Regions from separate parts of the Vampirovibrio chlorellavorus genome, predicted to be linked through region 1. Evidence: riboswitches for the same ligand, from Rfam matches in the RefSeq annotation. Region 1 holds a riboswitch; the other holds the start of a gene.

Evidence for each region. A riboswitch is a leader RNA that binds a small molecule or an ion and turns the genes downstream of it on or off. The one in region 1 is predicted to bind thiamine pyrophosphate.
Region 2: linked by a shared signal. The riboswitch ahead of DF283_RS00185 (hypothetical protein) and the one ahead of thiC (phosphomethylpyrimidine synthase ThiC) in region 1 are both predicted to bind thiamine pyrophosphate.

Annotation. Positions count from the first base shown of each region.
Region 1 covers NZ_QFWH01000003.1:260,912-268,735, reverse strand. The annotation lists gene DF283_RS05765 (glutamate-5-semialdehyde dehydrogenase) at 1-969, opposite strand, end outside; gene proB (glutamate 5-kinase) at 982-2,178, opposite strand; TPP riboswitch at 2,481-2,594, shown strand; gene thiC (phosphomethylpyrimidine synthase ThiC) at 2,784-4,613, shown strand; gene DF283_RS05750 (FAD-dependent oxidoreductase) at 4,610-5,749, shown strand; gene thiS (sulfur carrier protein ThiS) at 5,850-6,053, shown strand; gene DF283_RS05740 (thiazole synthase) at 6,056-6,883, shown strand; gene thiD (bifunctional hydroxymethylpyrimidine kinase/phosphomethylpyrimidine kinase) at 6,880-7,824, shown strand, end outside.
Region 2 covers NZ_QFWH01000001.1:41,749-49,572, reverse strand. The annotation lists gene lspA (signal peptidase II) at 1-82, shown strand, start outside; gene DF283_RS00205 (RluA family pseudouridine synthase) at 60-1,067, shown strand; gene DF283_RS00200 (hypothetical protein) at 1,198-1,566, shown strand; gene DF283_RS00195 (ATP-binding protein) at 1,600-2,289, shown strand; gene DF283_RS00190 (sodium:solute symporter family protein) at 2,317-3,795, shown strand; gene DF283_RS00185 (hypothetical protein) at 3,811-4,785, opposite strand; TPP riboswitch at 4,774-4,884, opposite strand; gene hemE (uroporphyrinogen decarboxylase) at 5,113-6,168, shown strand; gene hemN (oxygen-independent coproporphyrinogen III oxidase) at 6,198-7,595, shown strand; gene hemH (ferrochelatase) at 7,628-7,824, shown strand, end outside.

The DNA.
Region 1 (7,824 bases):
TTTAACGGCCAGGGTTAAATCCCCGTACTCAGCCCGCCAGTCGGCCTCGGTGGCAGGCTCAATCTTAGGCAAAATGGCCTGTGTGGCAGAACAGCCCTTCAAAGCAATGCCCGCCTGTTTGGCTGCTTGGGCAAATTGCGGCAGGAATTGCTGGGCAATGGCCGCATCCACCAGCAAGGTCTCCAGAGCGTTACAGGCCGCCGGGTACTGGGTTTTGGCATCAATGGCCAAAGCGACAGCCTGCTCGATATTGGCGCTGGCATGTACATACAAATGACAAACCCCATCGGCGTGGCCCAGCACCGGAATTTTGGTGGCGGCCATAATGGATTGCACCAACTGATTGGAACCCCGGGGAATGACCAAATCCACGTACTGCGGATAATTCAGCATTTCCTGCACGGCTTCCCGGCTATCCAGCAGGGTGGCCCAGTGGGCGGGCAAAAAGGGACAGCGGGCGTTCAACTGATCCACCAGTTGCATAAAAGCGGCGTTGGAGCGGCTGGCTTCCCGCCCGCCTTTCAACACCACGGCGTTCCCGCTTTTTAATATCAGGGACAAAATCTGGGGGATGACGTCCGGGCGAGACTCAAAAATAATGCCGATCACCCCCAAAGGGACGGTCAGCTTCTCCAGCACCAAGCCCTCATCCAGCACAGTCTGACTTAAGACCTGTCCCGCCGGATCGGGCAACTGGATCAAATCCCGAAGTCCTTGGGCCAACTGCTTGATTTTCCCGGCATCCAGCTTCAGACGCTGGTACAGGCTGGGGGTCAGGCCGTCCTGCTCGGCTTGGCCGATATCTTTGCGGTTTTCCGTCAGCAAAAAATCGACGTTGGCTTCAATAATGGCCGCAAACTGGGCCAAGGCCTCATTTTTTTGGGCCGTGGGCAGGGTGGACATGGCCAGAAAAGCATCCTTGCTCTGCTTCAGAGACTCTTCCAGGGGGTTCATCGATTGGGTGACCATGCCAGTCGCTCCTTAAACGCCATATTCTTCAAAAATAACCAGATTGTCCCGGTGAATCACTTCTTCGTGCTCACAGGCCTTTCCCATGGCATCAAACCCAAGCCGTATGGCAATTTGATCACTGGGCAAGCCCTTAATGCGCTCAATCTCATCGGAGGAAAAATGCGTGAGCCCTCGGCCCAGCTCTGCCCCGGCCTCATCCTGAATGCGCACCACCTGCTGGGCCAGGAAATCCCCTGCCACAGCCACAATGCCCACCGGCAACAGGCTGGCCTGCTTTTCAACCAAAGCCTTACGGGCTCCCGCATTGACCACAATGGCCCCGTGATAACCAGAAGCCATCCCAATCCAGCGCTTTTTGCCACTGAGATTGGCCTGCGGTAACACCAGCGTGCCATTCTCCGGCGCTTGCGAATCCAGCAAAGGACTGAGCGGCCCGGCTTGCAGGCCTGAGGTAATGAAGGTATGCACCCCACTGAGGGAGGCCATACGGGCTGCTTCCAGCTTGGAGGACATGCCCCCCCGCCCCAGCAGGGACTGCCCGGAAGCGTCAATGCGCTGCATATCGTCCTGAAAATTTTCAATCAGGGCAATGCGCTGGGCCTTGGGGTTGGTCAGCGGATTGTCCGTGTAAATGCCGTCCACGTTGGTCAGAATCACCAGCAAATCGGCGTCCAGCTTACTGGCCACCAGCGCCGACAGCATATCATTATCCCCAAAGCCCTTGGTATAGCTCTCTTCCTGTAACTCCATGGTGGAGGTGGTGTCGTTCTCATTGATGATGGGAATGGCCTTCAGCTTGAGCAGGGTTTCCAGCGTTTGCTGCAAATTAAGATAATGCTTGCGATCGGCGAAATCCATGGCGGTTAGCAGCACTTGCGCCGGGGTTAAGCCGGATTCAGCGAATAAGGCCCGATAGGCGTCCATCAGCAGGCTTTGCCCCACGGCGGCACAGGCTTGCTTTTCGTTCAGGGTCAGGCTGCCAGAGAGCTTTAAGACCATCCGCCCCAGGCCCACCGCCCCGGAGGAAACCAGAATGACCTCCTTGCCCTCGGCAAGCAGCTGGGCACACTGTGCAGTCAACCCAGCCAGACGCTGGGCGGCAAAGCGGCCCTGTTGATCCGCTCCCAGCTCAATGACCACCTGCGTGCCCAGCTTAATGACCACGCGTTTGGCCTGACGCAATTGTTGATAGGGAGTAGCAGACATGTGGAGGAAATCCAATCAAATTCGGTTGATAATGTGCATTAAGCTGACTCTCATTGTATGCCAGCCCCGGCCCTCGGGTAAAGCGGAGTAAAGCAAGCGGCCATCGTCGAATCAGCAACCGATGCCGCTATGAAGCAATCACCTACAGTCGCCTGTAAAATTTTCTCAAAACGGCTACCAGGCTTACCGACCGTTAGGGAACGGCAGGCCAGCAGCTCAATCGCAGGATACCATTTGCCAAGTCATGCAAGTTCTCGTATGATGACCTTAATCGCAAGTTAAATTTGCGAACCGACAATTCATATCATCTATCGGGGTGTTGGCTTTCGGGCCGACTGAGATCATCGCTAATTCGATGAAACCCGCTTAACCTGATCTGGGTAATGCCAGCGGAGGGAAGTAGAATGTTTCATCTTTATAGCTGGCAGCCAAAGCCATCCACGCTTAAAGTGAGTAACGACATAGTGGTGAGTAGCATCTTTTGGCATATGCCCGCTGCTGTTTATCAGCGTCCACTGGCCGGATCTGTTTGCGTGCCTTCCATTTTATTCAAGTTCTATTCAAGGGGTTATTAACCGTTCAAACAGGAAAGAGAGAGAAACATCATGAGTTTAACCACACCCGTCACCCATCCAAATCCCTTGCCCACGGGCAGCCAAGCGGGCGTCACCACCGCCCCCTTCCCCAACTCCCAAAAGAAATATCTGGCAGGACAAATTCACCCGGACATTCGGGTGCCTTACCGGGAAGTGAGCCTGTCCCCTTCCAAGGTGTTCAATAGCGATCAGCTGAGTGAAAATCCGCCGGTGGCCCTGTACGATACCTCCGGCCCATACACTGACCCGGATGTGGCCATTGACGTCAGCCGGGGGCTGGCTCCCATTCGCACCCACTGGATTGAAAAACGTAACGATACGGAACTGACCGAACGCCAAATTCTAAATTACGGGGGTAAAAGCCTGCTGAGCGTACCCAGCTTGCAACGACAACCGCGTCGGGCCAAAAGCGGCCACAACGTCAGCCAGATGCACTATGCCCGCCAAGGGATTATTACCCCGGAAATGGAATTTGTGGCCTTGCGAGAAAACTTGCGGAATCAGGCCCTTAAAGAAGGCCTCCCAAAAGAAGGACTCATCGAGCTGGAGCGCAAAAGCCGCCTGAAAGGGAATCCGCTGGGGGCCCAAATTCCCGAGGAGATTACCCCGGAATTCGTACGGCAGGAAATCGCCCGAGGACGGGCCATCATTCCGGCCAACATCAATCACCCGGAGTTGGAACCCACCATTATTGGTCGCAATTTTCTGGTGAAGATCAACGCCAATATCGGCAACTCGGCGGTGTCCTCCTCCATTGAGGAAGAGGTGGAAAAGCTGGTGTGGTCCATCCGGTGGGGGGCGGACACGGTCATGGATCTGTCCACCGGAACCAACATCCACGCCACCCGCGATTATATTTTGCGCAACGCCCCGGTGCCCATCGGCACAGTGCCCATTTATCAGGCCCTGGAAAAAGTGGAGGGCAAGGCCGAGGAGCTGACCTGGGACATCTTCCGGGATACCCTGATTGAGCAGGCCGAGCAAGGGGTGGATTACTTCACCATTCACGCAGGCGTGCTGCTGAAGTACGTGCCACTGACGGCCAACCGCATGACCGGAATCGTCTCCCGAGGCGGCTCCATTATGGCAAAATGGTGTCTGGCCCATCACCAAGAGAATTTCCTCTACACCCACTTTGAAGACATTTGCGAGATTATGAAAGCCTACGATGTCAGCTTCTCGCTGGGGGATGGCTTACGTCCGGGATCGATTGCCGATGCCAACGACGCCGCCCAATTCGGGGAGCTGGAAACCTTGGGCGAACTGACTCAACTGGCCTGGAAGCACGATGTGCAGACCATGATTGAAGGCCCCGGACACGTGCCCATGCACATGATTCAGGAGAATATGGAAAAGCAACTGAAGCACTGTGATGAAGCGCCCTTCTATACATTGGGGCCACTGACCACGGATGTGGCGCCCGGTTACGATCACATTACTAGCGGCATTGGGGCGGCCATGATCGGTTGGTTTGGCACGGCCATGTTGTGCTACGTGACCCCCAAGGAGCATTTGGGCCTACCCAACCGGGAGGACGTCAAAACGGGCGTGATCACCTATAAAATTGCCGCCCACGCCGCCGACTTGGCCAAAGGACACCCGGCAGCCCGTTACCGGGATGATGCCCTGTCCAAGGCCCGCTTTGAATTCCGGTGGGAAGATCAATTTAACCTCTCGCTGGACCCGGAAACAGCCCGGGCCTTCCACGATGAGACCCTACCCGCTGATGGGGCCAAAGAGGCTCAGTTTTGTTCTATGTGCGGCCCCAAGTTCTGCTCCATGAGCATTACTCAGGACGTTCGGGAACTGGCCGAAAAAACAGGTGATCTCAAAGCATGAGTCAGACTGTTGGTATCGTGGGCACCGGCTTATTGGGCAGATTGCTGGCCCTTACTCTTCGCCAGCGGGGTTGGCAAGTCTCTCTGTTTGATAAAGACGGCCCCACGGTGCCCCACAGTTGTGGCTATGCGGGGGCAGGCATGCTGTCCCCCATTTCAGAGCTGGAGTCGGCGGAGCCCCTGATCGCCCGGCTGGGCTTTGACTCTCTGCCACTGTGGCGGCAGCTGATTGATAGCCTGAACTTGTCGGTCTATTTCCAGACCGAGGGCACCCTGATTGTGGCCCACCATCTGGATAGTGCCGACCTTCATCACTTTCGGCACATGCTGCAAGGGAAACTCCGGCAATGCCAGAACGGGGAAGTTCCGGCGACCGTGGCCAGCGCCATTGACTGGCAGCTCTCTTCCGGCCCATTGGCCCAACTGGAGCCGGAGCTGAGCGGGCGCTTTCACAGCGGTATTTTCATCCCGGAAGAAGGGCAGCTGGACAATCGCCAATTGCTGATCGCCCTGGAGAACGCATTGAATCAGGCCGAAATCCAGTGCCACTGGTACACCCCGGTGCAAGCGCTTCAAGGGGGACAGCTTGAAACACCAAGCGGGCATTGGCGCTTTGATTGGGTCATCGATTGCCGAGGGCTGGGGGCCAAACCAGACTGGAAAAACGTGCGCGGTGTGCGGGGGGAAATCGTGCGGGTGTACGCCCCGGAAGTGAATTTGCGTCGCCCGGTGCGGCTGATGCACCCCCGCTACCCGCTCTATATCGCCCCTCGGGAGAACCACCACTACGTCATCGGGGCCACCTCCATCGAGAGCGAGGACAGCAAACCCATGACCGTGCAATCGGCCATGGAGCTGTTGTCCGCCGCCTTTGCCGTGCATGAGGGCTTTGCTGAAGCGTCCATTCTGGACAGCCTGGCCAACTGCCGACCGGCTTTGCCCGATCACCTGCCCCAACTCCAGCTCCGCCCGGGCTTGCTGCGGATCAACGGCCTGTACCGGCATGGCTTTCTCATTGCCCCGCAGGTGGTGCAACTGGCTTGTGAGCTGCTCAGCGGGCAGCCCATCCCCGAGCATTACCAAGCGATCATTCAAGCCAGCACGGCATCAGGTCAAGCGATGCCCGTTTGCCCATGAAGCCATTGGGCGGATGAGATTCTGAAACCACACACCATAGCGTTCAATACCCCAATAACCTTCAAAACCCCATAGCATTCGAGGAAAAGGTACGATCCCAATGATGCAACTACTTGTAAATGGTGAACCCCACCAAGTGCCGGAAGCCACCAGCGTTCAAGATCTGCTGAACCAACTGGGCTACGAGCCCAAAGCCATCGCCGTGGCCGTGGATGGCGACTTCGTGCCCAAGCACCAGTACGCAACGCTCGCCCTGCGGCCCGCCCAATCCGTGGAAGTGCTGTCCCCCATGCAGGGCGGTTAAACATGAGTCAATTATCGGAAAGCACAGCCTGGCACCTGGGCGGGGAAACAGTCAATAGCCGCCTGCTGGTGGGGACCGCCCTGTATCCGTCACCCGCCATTATGCTGGAGTCCATCGACGCTTCTGGCACCGAGGTGGTCACCGTGTCCCTGCGCCGACAATCCCCCGGAAGCAAGGGAGGGGAATCCTTTTGGGAGCTGCTGAAAGACAAACACCTGAAAGTTTTGCCCAACACCGCCGGATGCCGCAACGCCAAGGAAGCCATTACCACCGCCCACATGGCCCGGGAAATTTTCAACACCCCCTGGATCAAACTGGAAGTGATTGGCGATGACTTTACCCTGCAACCCGATCCCTTTGGGCTGGTGGAGGCGGCCAAAGCGCTGATTAAAGAGGGCTTTGAGGTCTTTCCCTACATGACGGAAGACTTTATGGTGGCCCAAAAACTGGTGGACGCCGGTTGCCGCATCCTGATGCCCTGGGCCGCCCCCATCGGCACGGGTAAGGGCCCCATGAATCTCTATGCGCTCAAACTCCTGAGAGCCCGCCTGCCGCAGGTGCAACTCATCGCCGACGCTGGCATTGGGCTGCCCTCCCATGCCTCTCAGGTCATGGAAATCGGCTTTGACGGGGTTTTGCTCAATTCAGCCATCGCCCTGGCCGAACATCCGCCCCAAATGGCCCAGGCCTTCGCCCAAGCGGTGGAGGCCGGTCGTTTGGCCTATCTGGCAGGCCCCATGCCCCAGCGAGACATGGCCCAGCCCAGCACCCCGGTTTTAGGTACCCCCTTTTGGCATCAAACTTCTCAGAAAGCAGGACAATCCGTATGAACCAACCCGCATCTTCTTTCTCTCCTTCCCCCGCTTCATCTTCATATTCATCCACCTCCTCTTCTGGTTCCGCCAGTGCCTCAACGGCCGCCAAACCCATCGTGTGGACCATTGCCGGTTCCGATTCCGGTGGCGGGGCAGGCATACAAGCCGATCTCAAGACCATGAACGCCCTGGGCACCCATGGCTGTTCCGTGATCACCGCCCTGACCGCACAAAACACCCAAGCGGTTAACGCCATTGAGTTGCCCACCCCCAGCATGCTGCAAGGGCAACTGGAGGCCTTACGTATCGATCTACCGCCGGTGGCCCTGAAACTGGGTATGTTGGGCGACGCCCAAGGCATTGGCATCATTGCCAATACCCTGAAAGCGTTAAACACCCTGATCGTCTGCGATCCGGTCATGGTCTCCACCAGTGGGCACGACCTCCGGCAAGCCGATGCTTTACAGGCTCTGAAAAGCCAGTTACTGCCCTGGGTGCATCTGCTGACGCCCAACCTGCCGGAGGCGGAAATTCTGGCCGAGCAAACCATCACCAGCACCGAGGCTATGGAAAGCGCCGCCCGAAAAATCCTGCAATTGGGGGTACGATCCGTACTGATCAAGGGCGGGCACTTCGACGGCGATTTCGCCCAGGATTATTGGACCAATGGCACTCAGCACGCCTGGCTGACCTCTAGCCGCATAGAGACCGAGCAAACCCACGGCACCGGCTGCACCTTGTCCGCGGCCATTACCGCCTGCTTAGGGTTGGGGTATCAGGAACTGGACGCCATTGTCATCGCCAAGGCCTACGTCAATCAGGGCTTACGACTGGCCCCCAAGGTCGGTCACGGGCAAGGCCCCTTGGCGCATTTGGGATGGCCGGAAACGCAGGACGATCTGCCCTGGATCACCGACAGCGCCGAAGCCGGGCAGCATCGCCCTCAGTTTCGCGAT
Region 2 (7,824 bases), on a different contig from region 1:
GATTGTGACGGTTTTTAGAAGCGCGCCCGCCAACGATTCCACGGCTGGTACCAATGCCCATGAACCACCCGCTCAATCCTGATGGCACGGGCACCCAGCACAGCCTGCTGATTTCTGAAGAAGATCAGGGGGAGCGGCTGGACAAGCTGCTGGCCAGTGAGCTGGAAGAATTCTCGCTGTCTCGGGAGCGTCTGCAATCGCTGATCAAGGACGGTCAGGTGCGGGTCAATGATCAACCGGCCCGGAAGGCTTCTCTGCGATTGAAAGAGGGCGATCGGGTCACCATCCACATCCCGGAAGCCCGGCCCATTGCCCTGCAACCCCAAGCCATTCCGCTCAGTGTGGTGTTTGAGGATGATCAACTGCTGGTGATCAATAAACCCCGTGGCATGCTGACCCACCCCACGGGTCGGGAGCGGGAAGGCACACTGGTCAATGCCTTGCTGGCCCATTGCGGGAGTAGTTTGTCTGGCATTAACGGGCAAATCCGTCCGGGGATTGTGCATCGGCTGGATCGGGATACCTGTGGCTTGCTGATGGTGGCCAAAACGGACGCCGCCCACTTTCATTTATCGGCCCAACTGAAAGACAAGACCGCCCGCCGGGACTACCGGGCCATTGCCCAGGGCAAGTTTACGGAAGACACCGGCACCGTGGACGCCCCCATAGGACGGAATCCCAAGCACCGGGACAAAATGGCCATTTTGGAAGACGGGCGGCATGCCGTTACGCATTGGCGGGTGCAGGAGCGCCTGAATGACAAGTTCGCCCTGCTGGAACTGAGTTTGGAAACCGGACGAACCCATCAGATTCGAGTGCATATGAGCCATATTGGACACCCGCTATTCGGTGACCCACTCTATGGCAGTGGCCTGGAGAAAACCCTGAAGCTGAAAACGCCGGGCCAGATGTTACAGGCCTTTCGTTTAAGTTTTATTCACCCCAGTGGGGAGCGGTTGACCTTTGAAATTCCGCAAGACCCTGAAATCAGCCGTATGTGGCGCTTACTCTCCGAGAAAGTCAACGGGGGTGGCACAAGCGTTTTTCCAACGGTTTGTGAACAATAAAGGCTCCAATGATTAAATTGTCAGTCAAAAAATTGAAACTCGAATTGGTTTCAGGCAAAATGAGCGCATCCATGCTTTTTCCCTTTACTTTGCTTTTTACATTCAATTTCAACTGCGAAGGCGGTGCGAAATGCTGAAAGTCCAAAAATTGCTTCTGAATCTGCTGGCCCTGCTGTTGTTGAGCGCTGCCCTGCTACTGGTGTTTCAGAATATGGATATTCCCGAGCAGCACGTCAAATTTTTAGGGGGCACCCTGATTGATTTGCCGCTGGGTGCCTTGCTGGCCATGGTAGCGCTGATGGTGGGCGCCTCTATCCTGCTGAAAGCCTGGGAACGCACGCTGGATCTTGGCAATCAGTACAAAAAAATTAATCGGGATTTGGAACGCAAGGACGTTTCTCGCGAAGAGGCTGAAAGCAAGGTCAAGGTTCTGGAAAATAAAGTGGAAACACTGGAAAAAGCCCTGACTGCGGCCATTAAAAGCCAGCAATCCCCATAATATTTTGACGAGGACAAGGTTTCACCTGAATCCATGAAAGCCATTATCGAAGTGACCGGGCAGCCCGGCTCCGGCAAAACCAGCGTGGTTATCAGCCTGGGAGAAGAGTTGACACCCGCCTCCGTACTGTATATCGATGCCTCCCCGGATCGGCAACTGACCGAGGCGTTGGCCCCCACCTTGCCGGAACTGACCCTGGGCCGACTGGTTTCCGAGCATTCAGCGGCGGCCCCCAGCCGGGAAGCCGTGGACTGGGTCTTTCAGGACCTCACCGTTTCCGTAGGGGAGGAGCAGGAACTGCTAACGGTGGGTGAATTGCCCCTGACACTCAGTGAAATTCAATTGCAAAAACTGCAATACGGCCTAACCCGGCTGATTGAAAATTACGATTACGTGATTCTGGATGGACATCATCCGGTTTTGCACGGGCTCCTGCCGGAAGAAACCCTGCAATTGCTGGACATCGTCATCCCTCGGGATTTTTCAGGTTGGCGCCTGACCAATGGACGAGCCTTTGTGCGAACCCCGGCCCTGATTCTCAACCAGTACGGCAATCAGGATCTGCCCGCCTCGCTGGAAGAGGCTTTGCAGGCCCAGCAGATTCAACTGATTGGCAAGCTGCCCCACTACCCCTCTGAGGAAGAGCGGGCCCGTCAGTTTTCCACCGCCTTTGGAGATTGCCTGCTCAGGCTGAATATTCCCCTGCACCCGCACGCACACTAAGCCACCCGGATCGGTTTTTAATCCCCCATGAACGTATCCCCCGTTTTTTTACTTGGCTACTTTGTGGTCATTCTGCTGATCGCCCGGTTTTTTTCCCGGCGGGTGGAAACGCTGAAGGACTTTTTTCTGGCCGGACGCCAAATGGGCGCCTTTCCGGTGGCCCTGACCCTCGCGGCCTCCTGGTTCGGGGCTTCCTCCACCATGGGCTCTATTAATGCCTTTCATCATCAGGGCCTCAGTGGGGCCTGGCAGTTGGTGTTGCCCTCTGTACTATCCTTTGTGGCCATTACCCTGTTTATGGCCAAGCCCGTGGCCAGGCAGTCATACCTGTCCCAACCGGAAGCGGTGGCCGCATACTACGGCAAACCGGGGCGCTTCCTGCTGGCCTGCATTATTTTGGCCGCCACCACCACCCTGATTGGCTCCCAGATGGTGGCCGCCGGACAACTGTTTCACAGCGTGTTCGGGCTGGATTTGGTGTGGGCCACCGTTCTCAGCACCCTTGCCGTGGTTAGTTACGCCATGTGGGGCGGGTATTTCACGGTGGTCATTACCGATATCGCCCAAATGGTGTTTATTGTGCTGGGTTTCCTCATTTTGCTGGTGTTTACGGCCACCACGGCCCTCCCCGATGCGGCTGCCTGGCAGCATTTTTTGAGCCATCAGCCGCCCCACTTCTGGGATGTTACCCACGGCTGGCAGCAAAATATTTTTTTGGTGATTACCTTTGTGCTGGCCTGGTGCATTGCCCCGGAAATGTGGCAGCGCATGTCCTCCACCAAAAACCCGGAGCTGGCCTTTAAAGCCGGATGGCAAGCCTTGTGCGTGATGGTGCTGTTGTTTTCCATCATCGTGATCATCGGCCTGCTGAGTACCCGGATCATCGACCAAAGCGACGCGGTACTCATTGATCTGGCCTTGAAAATCCCGGTGCCGTTTTTCAGCGCTTTGGTCTTACTGGGCTTTTTATCGGCGGTCACCTCCACCATGGACTCCTCGCTGAACGTGGGTAGCCTGACCCTCACCCGGGACATTTATCAGGGCTTCCTGCGTCCCCAAGCCAGCAACCAAGAGCTAATTCGGGTCAGTCGTATCGCCACGGTGTTGATGGTGCTTCCGGCCATGGCTCTGGCGCTGGCGTTCAAGGATCTCATCCACATTTTGTGGATTTCCGCCGATATTTACGCCTCCGGCATGTTTGTGCCGGTGGTGGGCATGTTGTACCTGAAGAATCCGCCCAAGTGGAGCGGGGTATTGGCCATGGGCTTTGGCATCAGCGCCGTCATCCTCAGCGCCCTGACCCAAAACGGTATCCTGCCCAATGTGCTGGGGCTGCCCGGCTGGCCGTATTCCACCCTCATTGGCATTGGCCTCAGCGGGTTGGGCTTTGCTCTGGGCTATGCCTGGCAGCCCGGTCGTCTCAATCTGCCCGAACGGCAGGACTCCCAAACGCAGACTGACGACACTGAAAACGCTCCGGTCACGGCCTTGGCGGACTTGGGCTAGTTTAGCTGCCTTCACTCACAGGCCACTGGCAGGCCACGGGGATGGGGGTTGACGAAACGCGGGCGCATAGGACTGCACCGGGGGAAGTCGGTGGGGAGAGGCTCCGTTGCCTAGTCGCCCCTGCGCAAAGTAAAGCGCCGCAGACGCAGACGAAGAAGGCAAAGCCCCCATCAACGGTTGAGGGATAGGGTAAGAAACGGACATTAAACGTTGAGCTATCATTGCATCTTGTGCTTCCGGTGCTTCCGGCTTGTTTTTTCGATTCAGGGCACGGTTCACGCCCCACAGCGCCCCGGTCAGCAGGGCCAAATACCCGGACAGGGCCGCCGTGGACACCAGCGCAGTCTTTTTCAGATTTGGCTGGCCGCCGGGCAGTAAGTGCTGATCCACCTTGTTTTGCAGCCAGCGAATGGCCGTGTTGCTGGATCTGGCCCCGGCCAGTTCAGCGGCCTGTTCCTTTAAGGTGCCTTCCAGCAGATTGAGTCCTTTTTGCAGGCTTTGGGGGTTGGGGCAAGCCGCCTTCAGGATGGCGCGGGCCTTTTGCTCGGAAATGTTTTGCTCCAGCCCTTTTTCCTGCTTCAGGAATTTACAAATCAGCTCGGTACTGACATAAGGGCGCACAAAGGCAAAGCCGATAAAGCTCATGGCCACCCCGCCCACGATCATGGCCACTTGCTTGCTGGATTCATCCAGTGTGCGTCCATTGTTATCGAAAACCCGGTTCAAGGCCTCCTTGGTCAGCTCCCCGCCGCCAAAATAACTGAGCAGGCCAATGGTGCCGCTGATAAACTGGCGCACCACCTCGTTGACCTGCTGGTTATACTTCACCAAGGGCAATTTGCTAGAGCCGCCCATTTTCCAAAACACCACCAGCGGGGTGATCACGTTGGTGACCACCGGGGCCAAGCCATTCAGCCAGTACACAAACCGGGCCTGAGCCGGTGAAAGCTCCGACTGTTTTGGGACATGAGACAAAACAGGTGATGACATGGCGTTTCCTTCGCTGGCATTATCCAGAGCAGGTTCAAGGGTTTCACCGACCAGACGGTGCTCTCAGCCAGCTTGACGCCAGCACCCCGATATCTTTAACCATCAACTTACTACAAGCCTCTTATGATCTCAAGCCTGCAAAATGTCGGGCCTTTCATTTTCGGACCTCTCTCATTTCCGGGTTGATGCCTGAAGCGGGGCCTTGTTTTTGATTCCGGCAAGTTTGGAGTATGATAGCAGGTGTAGCACATGCCTCATCTGCCATTGCCTCCTCCAATTGTCCCCTGATCCGATGCCCACAGGCCAACCCCAAAAAGGAAATGCCCCGTGACTTCCCCAAACCCCACTCCCCGCTTGATCAAAGCCTGCCGTAAAGAAACGCTGGACCGCCCCCCAGTCTGGCTGATGCGCCAGGCCGGACGCTATATGCCTGAATACCGGGCCGTGCGGGAAAAACTGAGCTTTCTGGAACTCTGCAAAACGCCGGATGCGGCGGTGGAAGTGACCATGCAGCCCATCAACGCCTTTGGTATGGATGCGGCCATCATTTTCTCTGATATTTTAATTCCCCCGGAAGCCATGGGCATGGAAGTGGTCTTTGGCGATGGCGGCCCCCAGTTCCCCAACCCCTTGCGCAGCGCCGCCGATGTGGATCGCCTGATTATTCCTGATCCGGTGGAAAAAACCGGCTTTGTCATGGAAATTATTCGGCGCATGCGACAAGAACTGGCCAGCCATCCCGATAAGGCCCTGGTGGGCTTTGCCGGTTCTCCCTGGACGCTGGCCACTTACATGATTGAGGGCGGCGGCAGCAAGCACTTCGCTAAAATCAAAGGCATGATGTACGAATCGCCGGATGTACTGCACCGGTTGCTGGGCAAACTGGCCGAAACGGTCACCTTGTACCTGAACGCCCAGATTGAGGCGGGCGCCCAGGCCGTGCAACTGTTTGACACCTGGGGCGGCATTCTGAACGAAGCCGATTACCGGCGCTTTATTCTGCCCTACCATCAGCAGATTATCCGCAACTTAAAGCGGGATGAGACGCCGGTCATTTTATACGTCAACAACAGCCGGGGCATTTTGCCGCTGATGGCCGAAGCCGATCCCGATGTGATCAGCATTGACCCGCTGACGTCCATCAGTCAGGCCCGACAGATTGTGGGCTCCCGGTTCGCCCTGCAAGGCAATCTGGATCCCATCGCCTTGTTCAGCAGTCCGGAGGTCTTGAAGCCACTGGTGCAATCCCTGATCGCCGAAGGCGGCAACCAGGGCTACATCTTTAATTTGGGTCACGGCATTTTGCCGCCCACCCCGGTGGACAATGTGCGCTTGCTGGTGGATCTGGTGAAAGAAAGCGCCCTGACACCCGCTCACTCTTAAACTAAAAGACGAAACGCAAGGATCTCCGCATGCAAAGCATGGCATCCAAGGCACTGTTGCAGAAATACAACACCTCCGGCCCCCGATACACCAGCTATCCGACGGCCCCGGTGTGGCAGGACAGCTATAATGCCGTCGCCCACGAAAAAACCATTCGGGACACCAACCAGCCGCCCGGTAGCAATCCGCATCCGTTGTCCTTATATGTGCATTTGCCCTTTTGCGAAAGCCGCTGCCTGTTTTGCGGCTGCAATGTGGTCATCACCCAACAGCGGGATCAGGCTGAAAAATATCTGGGTTACCTGTTTAAGGAAATGGAAACCATTGCCAACTGGATGGATCGCAGCCGCCCAGTGGTGCAGTTCCACTGGGGCGGCGGTACACCCACCTATTTGTCTGAAGAACAAATGGCCCGCCTGTTTAAATTCCAGACTGAACTGTTCCAGTTGGCTCCCGGCGCTGAAGTGGCCATTGAGGTGGACCCTCGGGTCACCACCCCGGTGCAGCTTGAATTACTCAAGGAATTGGGCTTTAACCGCATCAGTCTGGGGGTGCAGGATTTTAACTCGCAGGTGCAGGAGGCCATCCATCGAATCCAGCCACTGGATATGACCGCAGCCACCACCGAGCATTGCCGACAACTGGGCTTTGAAGGGCTGAATTTTGATTTAATCTACGGGTTGCCCCATCAATCGGTGGAAAGTTTTGAAAAAACCGTGCGAGAGGTGATTCAACTCAGCCCGGATCGCATTGCCCTTTATAGTTACGCCCATGTGCCGTGGCTCAGCCCCCACCAGAACCAAATCCCGGAAGCGGCCCTGCCGGAAAGCGAAACCAAGTTCAATATTCTGCAAACCGCCCAGCAACTGCTGACGGAAGCCGGTTACCTCTACATCGGTATGGATCACTTTGCCAAACCCACCGATGAACTGAGTCTGGCCCTGCAAAATGGCAACCTGCACCGCAACTTTATGGGCTACACGGTGCAGCACGGCAACCTGCCCAGCGATTTATACGGCTTCGGGGTCAGCGCCATCAGCGGGTTGCAAGGCCAATTCGCCCAGAACTGGCGCAAATTGTCCCAATATTACGAGGCCATTGAAGCCGGACGCATCGCCACCATGCGGGGTTATGAACTGAGCGCTGAAGATCGCTTGCGGCAAGCGGTAATCCTGGCCGTTTTGTGTCCCGGAAAAATCAGCTACAGGGACATTCAGCAACGCTTTGGCGTGGATTTTCAATCCCACTTTGCCGATGCCTTCCCCAAGCTGGAGGACATGGCCGCCGATGGTCTGGTGGAACTGACCGAAACCGGCTTGAGCGTGACGCCCTTGGGCCGCCTGTTCAGCCGCAACATCGCCATGCCCTTTGATGCTTATTTGCCCCAACTGAGTGGGGACAAACCGACTTTTTCCAAAACGGTTTGATGGTTCACGTTTGATTGCCAAGGAGCTTCCACATGAGTTCACCGAAAACCGGCATTCTATTTCTCAATCTGGGCGGCCCGGACAGCCTGGAGAACGTCAAACACTTTCTGTTCAACCTGTTCGCCGATCCCGATATTATTAAATTGCCCCTGTCTTTTATTTTTCAAAAGCCACTGGCTTGGCTTATTTCCACCAAGCGGGAAGAACTGGCTCAGGAAAATTACGAGAT